One region of the Buttiauxella sp. genome, then DNA from elsewhere that is predicted to be linked to it. Evidence: predicted binding sites of a transcription regulator. Region 1 holds the regulator's gene; each other region holds the start of a gene.

What was found. Region 1 encodes LexA, which represses DNA repair genes until DNA is damaged. Its sites were predicted from a motif close to TNCTGTATGTACATACAGNA; they were not measured.
Region 2: a site for LexA is predicted at 1,023-1,042, ahead of metR (HTH-type transcriptional regulator MetR). Genes of this name have one in related genera too.
Region 3: a site for LexA is predicted at 1,388-1,407, ahead of dinG (ATP-dependent DNA helicase DinG). Genes of this name have one in related genera too.

What each region holds. Positions count from the first base shown of each region.
Region 1 covers NZ_JBAVHX010000039.1:36,876-39,148, reverse strand. The annotation lists gene dinF (MATE family efflux transporter DinF) at 1-789, opposite strand, end outside; gene lexA (transcriptional repressor LexA) at 865-1,473, opposite strand; gene WBL83_RS22080 (diacylglycerol kinase) at 1,582-1,950, opposite strand; gene plsB (glycerol-3-phosphate 1-O-acyltransferase PlsB) at 2,077-2,273, shown strand, end outside.
Region 2 covers NZ_JBAVHX010000024.1:1,152-3,424, reverse strand. The annotation lists gene metE (5-methyltetrahydropteroyltriglutamate--homocysteine S-methyltransferase) at 1-956, opposite strand, end outside; gene metR (HTH-type transcriptional regulator MetR) at 1,074-2,030, shown strand; gene WBL83_RS16160 (carboxylate/amino acid/amine transporter) at 1,915-2,273, opposite strand, start outside.
Region 3 covers NZ_JBAVHX010000004.1:880,467-882,739, forward strand. The annotation lists gene dinG (ATP-dependent DNA helicase DinG) at 1-1,252, opposite strand, end outside; gene WBL83_RS04550 (JmjC domain-containing protein) at 1,514-2,273, shown strand, end outside.

The DNA of each region.
Region 1 (2,273 bases):
TTCATTGCCTAACCGCGCACCAAAAATAGTCACTGAAGCGAAACACACTTGCAGCAGCAACGAGCGCAGCATGATGTCCCGGTTAAGCGCCAGCAGACGCCGGACGTTTCCGCGCCAGGCTTTTATCAGCATCTCAACGCTGATTCCCCGCAGACCCATCACCTTTTTCACCATCAGCAACCCGATGATAAATGTGGCGTATTCTGCAGTGACCGTCGCTAACGCCGCACCCTGAACATCCATGTGCAAGCCCATCACCAGCCACACATCCAGCACAATATTCAGCACGTTGCCGACCACCAGCAAGATAACCGGTGCGCGCGCATATTGAACGCCTAATAACCAACCGAGTAATACCAGGTTAGCCAGTGACGCAGGAGCGCTTAGCCAGCGGATCTCAAGAAATCTTCGCGCCTGCAAGAGCACATCCTGGTTACCGCCAACAATTTGTAATGCCAGGGAAATGAGCGGTTCACGCAGAGCGACAATCACCACACCTGCACCCAGTGCCAGCAATAAAGGTTGCACCAGGGCACGCGCTAATGCCGAAGGATTATTAGCCCCGAAGGCTTGTGCGGTTAAGCCGGTGGTACTCATGCGCAGGAATAGCAGAAGCATAAACAGGAAACTGGTTGCCGTAGCGCCAATAGCGACACCGCCAAGATAGACAGGGCTATCCAGATGACCAATAACTGCCGTATCGACAAGACCGAGCAATGGCACAGTGATGTTGGAGAAAATCATGGGTAGTGCGAGGCGCCAGAGGGCTTTGTCTGCCGGTGCTAACATTATGATAGCCAATCCTGGGAGGATATTTGAAGTATTGAGAGGCGATGCGCACGGTAGCGCATCACCTGAAGAGATTTACAGCCAGTTGCCGTTGCGAATAACCCCAACCGCCAACCCTTCAATAGAGAAGTTATGCTCGCGCAGGTCAACCACAATCGGTTCAAACTCGCTATTTTCAGGAAGAAGATGAACAACATTACCCTGCTGTTTTAAGCGCTTAACGGTAACTTCATCATCAATACGCGCGACCACAACCTGGCCGTTACGCACATCCTGAGTTTTATGAACCGCCAGCAGGTCACCATCCATAATACCGATGTCTTTCATAGACATCCCACTGACGCGCAGCAGGAAATCAGCATTAGGTTTGAACAGTGATGGATCAACCTGGTAGTGGCCTTCGATATGCTGCTGTGCAAGGAGTGGCTCACCTGCAGCAACACGCCCAACCAGCGGAATACCGGTAATTTCTTCGACCAGCAAGCGGATGCCGCGCGACGCACCAGAAACAATCTCAATGACGCCTTTACGGGCAAGTGCTTTCAGGTGCTCTTCAGCGGCGTTTGGAGAACGGAACCCCAGACGTTGAGCAATCTCGGCACGAGTCGGTGGCATGCCGGTCTGGCTGATATGATCCCGAATAAGATCAAACACCTCTTGCTGCCTGGTAGTTAACGCTTTCATTCCGCCCCCTGGGTGTTTATACAGTTATGCTGTGAGTATATACAGTCAAAGGCGATTTTGGAACCACAAATTAAGCAAAAAACCAGCCACTTAACTATTCTGGAAAGATCATCGCAAATGCTGCCAAAGTAGTGTGACCCAGGTAATAACTGCGAGGATAATGGCGATTAATACAGCAGCCGAGCCCATGTCTTTGGCGCGTCCAGAAAGCTCGTGGTAATCCGTGCCAACGCGGTCAACAAGGGATTCAATCGCGCTATTGAGGATCTCAACGATCATGACCAGCACGACCGATCCAATCAATAGAATACGGGTGATAGGGTCAACATCTAACCAGCAGGCGATGGCAATGGCGATAACCGCACTCACGCCTTCCTGGCGGAACGCAGCTTCGTTAATCCAGGCTGCTTTGAGCCCTTTCCATGAATAGCCTGCGGCTTTGATGATTCGGGTAAATCCGGTGACGTTACTCGCCATTTTGGGAAACCTTTTCAAAATAATTGGGTCAATGCGTATCTATATCGCAACGCCACAGAAATCTGGATGAGATTCTGATATTCTTGCGGCGAAATTGCATTATTAACCTGAGGCTTTACATCGTTTATGTCAGGCTGGCCAAGAATCTACTACAAATTACTTAATTTACCATTAGGCGTTCTGGTAAAGAGCAAGTCCATTCCGGCAGATCCACAAGCCGAACTGGGCTTAGATCCCACACGCCCAATAATGTATGTGCTGCCTTATAACTCTAAGGCGGACTTATTAACGCTGCGCGCGCAATGCCTCGCGCATGGCTTGCC
Region 2 (2,273 bases), on a different contig from region 1:
ACCCATAAATCACGTTTGCCGACAATCGCCTGCAATTGCTGATATTTTTCAGTCAGATCGGCACGCCAGACGTTACGACCGTTAATCACACCCGCTGACAACAGCCAGCCAGCAGGCAGTTGCTGATGCAGCGCATTGATATCGTCTTTGCCATGCACGAAGTCGACGTGTAAACCCTGCACCGGCAGTGCGGTGATAGTATTCAGGTTTGGGGTTACGCCTTCAAAATAGGTGGTAAGCAGCAGTTTTACGTTGCCAGCCAGCGCATCGTACGCCGGTTTGAACGCGTCCAGCCATTCTTGCGGCAACTCCAGTACCAGCGCAGGTTCGTCGATTTGCACCCACTCAATCCCGCGTTTTGCCAGCTCAGCCAGCACCTGTTGATAAACCGGCAGAATATCTTTCAGCAAGCTCAGGCGGTCGAACTGCTCACCCTTCACTTTACCCAGCCACAGATAAGTCACTGGCCCAAGCAGTACAGGCTTCACGTTGTGGCCCAGTGCCAGCGCTTCGTCCACTTCATCCAGCAGTTGGGTCCAGGTAAGTTTGAACTGCTGACCTTTGGTGAACTCCGGGACCATATAGTGATAGTTAGTGTTAAACCATTTCGTCATTTCAGCGGCGGCAGCTGGTTTGCCCGTTGGTGCGCGACCCCGGCCCAAACGGAATAAAGTGTCGAGATCTACGCTACCGTCCGCGTTCTGATGACGAGCTGGCACATTACCCAGCAGCAAGCTCGTGGTCAGAACGTGATCGTACCAGGCGAAATCGCCCACTGGCAGCAACTCTACGCCAGCCTGCTTTTGTTGATCCCAGTGGCGAGCACGCAGTTCACGGCCCACCGCCAGTAATTCGTCCTGAGTGGAATTACCCGCCCAGTAGCTTTCTTGAGCTTTTTTCAGTTCGCGACGCAGGCCAACACGAGGGAAGCCGAGGGTGTGATTAAGTATTGTCATTTTATGCCCCTTGAAGAATTTTTCGGATTTAGCCATCCAGATGTTTACACTGCTATCTTGCAAAGGTACTGTATATTCCTCAAGCGCAATTTGCTCATGGCGAAGTGAAGGACTTTCATGATCGAGATCAAACACCTGCGGACGCTCCAGGCTTTACGAAATTGCGGCTCTTTAGCCGCCGCTGCCGCCGCGTTGCACCAAACTCAATCGGCTCTCTCTCATCAGTTCAGTGATCTTGAGCAGCGGCTTGGGTTCCGCCTGTTTGTGCGTAAAAGTCAGCCTCTGCGCTTTACTCCGCAGGGCGAAGTGCTACTTCAACTGGCAGAACAAGTGCTGCCACAGATAAGCCGAGCGCTTCAGGCCTGTAACGAACCGCATCAGACTACGCTGCGTATCGCTATCGAATGCCATAGCTGTATTCAGTGGCTGACGCCTGCGCTGGAGAACTTCCATAAGACGTGGCCGCAGGTGGATTTGGATTTTAAATCCGGCGTAACATTCGACCCGCAGCCCGCGCTGCAACAAAGTGAACTGGATATCGTTTTAACCTCCGACATCCTGCCGCGCAGTGGCCTGCACTATTCACCGATGTTTGATTATGAGGTGCGTCTGGTGCTGGCCACGGATCATCCGCTGGCAAACAAAACGCGTATTGAGCCGGAAGATTTGACGAGCGAAACGTTGCTTATCTATCCGGTGCAGCGAAGCCGCCTGGATATCTGGCGTCATTTCCTGCAGCCAGCAGGCGTAAGCCCGTTGCTTAAAAGTGTGGATAACACGCTGTTGCTGATTCAGATGGTGTCGGCGCGCATGGGGATCGCAGCACTACCGCATTGGGTGGTGGAAAATGTGGAGCGCCAGGGTCTGGTGGTGACAAAAACGCTGGGTGAAGGATTATGGAGCCGGTTGTACGCTGCCGTGCGCGATGGCGAGCAGCGTCAACCGGTCACCGAGGCGTTTATTCGCTCGACTCGCTCACACGCTTGTGAGCATCTGCCGTTTGTGCGGAACGCGGAGCGACCCAACGGCGATGCACCCATAGCGAGGCCATTATCACCGTCCCACCAACAATGAAACTCGGCCAGTGGGGTTGCTCTTGCCAGATGGCGAGGTTAACCAGCAGCCCCGCCGGAACATGCACATTGTTCATAATGCCGAGCGTGCCTGCATCCACCTGCGTTGCGCCATAGTTCCACATGAAGTAACCGAGCCCCGAGGCCACAACGCCGAGCCACACCAGGATGCCCCACTGTAGAGTAGTCGTCGGCAATTTTTGCGGATTACCCAGTGCAAACCAGGCGGTCACCGCCACAACGA
Region 3 (2,273 bases), on a different contig from region 1:
TCGATACCGGTGCACCTGACGCCTGTGCCATCGCCGAGAGTCGCCACAGCTTGCTCTGGGTTTCGAAATAACCCAGTGCGCGGTTCATATGCAATAACGAGCGGTGTAAGCGCACAATATCGTGGGTGCCGGTTTTTTCACTGAGATCGTTAAGCAGCGCTTCTGCCAGGCTGCGCAACCCTTCCATCAGCTTCGCCAGGCGCTTACAAATCGCCATGATTTCATCGGGCAAAACACCCATTTCAAAGCGGTGCTCAGCCTCCTGCTCACCCGGCAACCATAGCGACACAATGCTGTTAAACGAACTCAGTAATTCGTAGATTTCGTCGCAATGGTTGGTCAGACGTTCTGGCACTGTCAGCGGCGGCGGGCTTTTCGGGCGGAACTGCGCCATGCAGGTTTCCACCAGTTTACTAAACAGATCAAACTGCAAACGGCTGTACCCTGGCGTGATTTCCGCGCTCATTTCCAGTGCGTCGCGCGCCACATCCGGCAAATGGTGGCCTTCATCTAAAATCAGCAGCAGGTTTTTTGCTTCCGGTAAAACTGCATCACTTTCCATGGCGGCCATCACCAGCGCGTGATTCGCCACCACCACTTCGGCATCGTCAATTTCACGTCGCGCCACAAAGAACGGACATTCACGATACCAGTGGCAATTGCGACCCAGGCAACTGGCTTTATCAGTGCTTAAGCGTCGCCACAAATCATCATCTATGGAGTGCGAGGTATGGTCGCGCAACCCGTCCCATTTGTAAGCGTCGAGATCGGTTTTTAGTTTGGAGCAGCGCTGCTGTTCGTCTTTGCTGGTCGGAGTCAGTTCATCTTCCAGAAAAGCCAGTAAATCGCCCTGAGCCAGGTTATCCGTGGCAAGTGCAGCCAGGTTTCGCGGACAGACATAGCGCCCGCGCCCAAAGGCGGCAGTAAATTTCAGGTCGGGAATGATTTTGCGTAGCAGCGGCAAATCTTTGCTAAATATTTGATCCTGTAGGGCGACGTTGGCGGTGCTGACCACTAACGTTTTCTGCTCGCCACGCGCGATGGCGATCCCCGGGATCAGGTAGGAAAGGGTTTTGCCTACACCGGTGGGTGCCTCAATCGCCAGATGACGTCCCTCATCACCCGCGAGCGTTTTCGCCACTTCGGCAATCATCTGCCTTTGTGGTGGGCGGGGAATAAAGTCCGGGATCTGTTGCTGTAGCGCCTTATACCAGGCGGCGATTTGCGCTTTTTGCGCAGAGGACAAGGCCATAAAAACTACGATACCCTAAATAATTGAAGTTGCAGGAAGGCGGCAACGCTGTGAACCCCGGGAGCTTACTCCAGTAAGTGACTGGGGTGAACGAGGCAAGCCAACGCACATGCAACGTAAAGTATGACGGGTATATACTGTATAAACAACCACTACTGCCCCACTTTTTGCAGTCTTACAGCAAGCCTTGACGCATGACAAGGCGGCTAATGGGCGACCCTCTCTATAATTGAGCCCGTTTATCCTCCACTGGTGTCAAAAATGGATTATCAACTTAATTTAGACTGGCCTGAGTTTATGGCGAAATACTGGCAGAAAAAGCCAGTTATTTTGAAAAATGCGTTTCCTAATTTTGTCGATCCGATTACGCCGGATGAATTAGCCGGTCTTGCTATGGAAGCAGAGGTGGATAGCCGACTGGTCAGCCATACCAATGGTCAATGGCAGGCCGCCAATGGGCCTTTCGAGCATTTTGACAATCTGGGTGAAACGGGCTGGTCCTTGCTTGCGCAAGCGGTTAACCACTGGCATGTGCCTTCTGCTGAGCTGGTACGTCCGTTCCGCGTGTTACCGGACTGGCGTCTGGACGATCTGATGATCTCCTTCTCGGTACCCGGTGGCGGCGTTGGCCCACATATCGATCAGTATGATGTGTTTATTATTCAGGGCATGGGCAGCCGTCGCTGGCGTGTTGGTGACAAACTGCCTATGCGTCAGTTCTGTCCACATCCGGCGTTGCTGCACGTTGATCCGTTTGAACCGATCATTGATGAAGATCTGGAGCCTGGCGACATTCTGTATATTCCGCCTGGTTTCCCACACGATGGCTTCACCCATGAAACTGCACTCAACTACTCCGTGGGTTTCCGTGGGCCAAATGGTCGTGATCTGATCAGCAGCTTTGCTGACTACGCGCTGGAAAACGATCTGGGCGGCGAGCATTACAGCGATCCTGATTTAACCTGCCGTGAGCACCCGGGCAAAGTTGAAAGCTATGAGCTGACTCGTCTGCGCGACATGA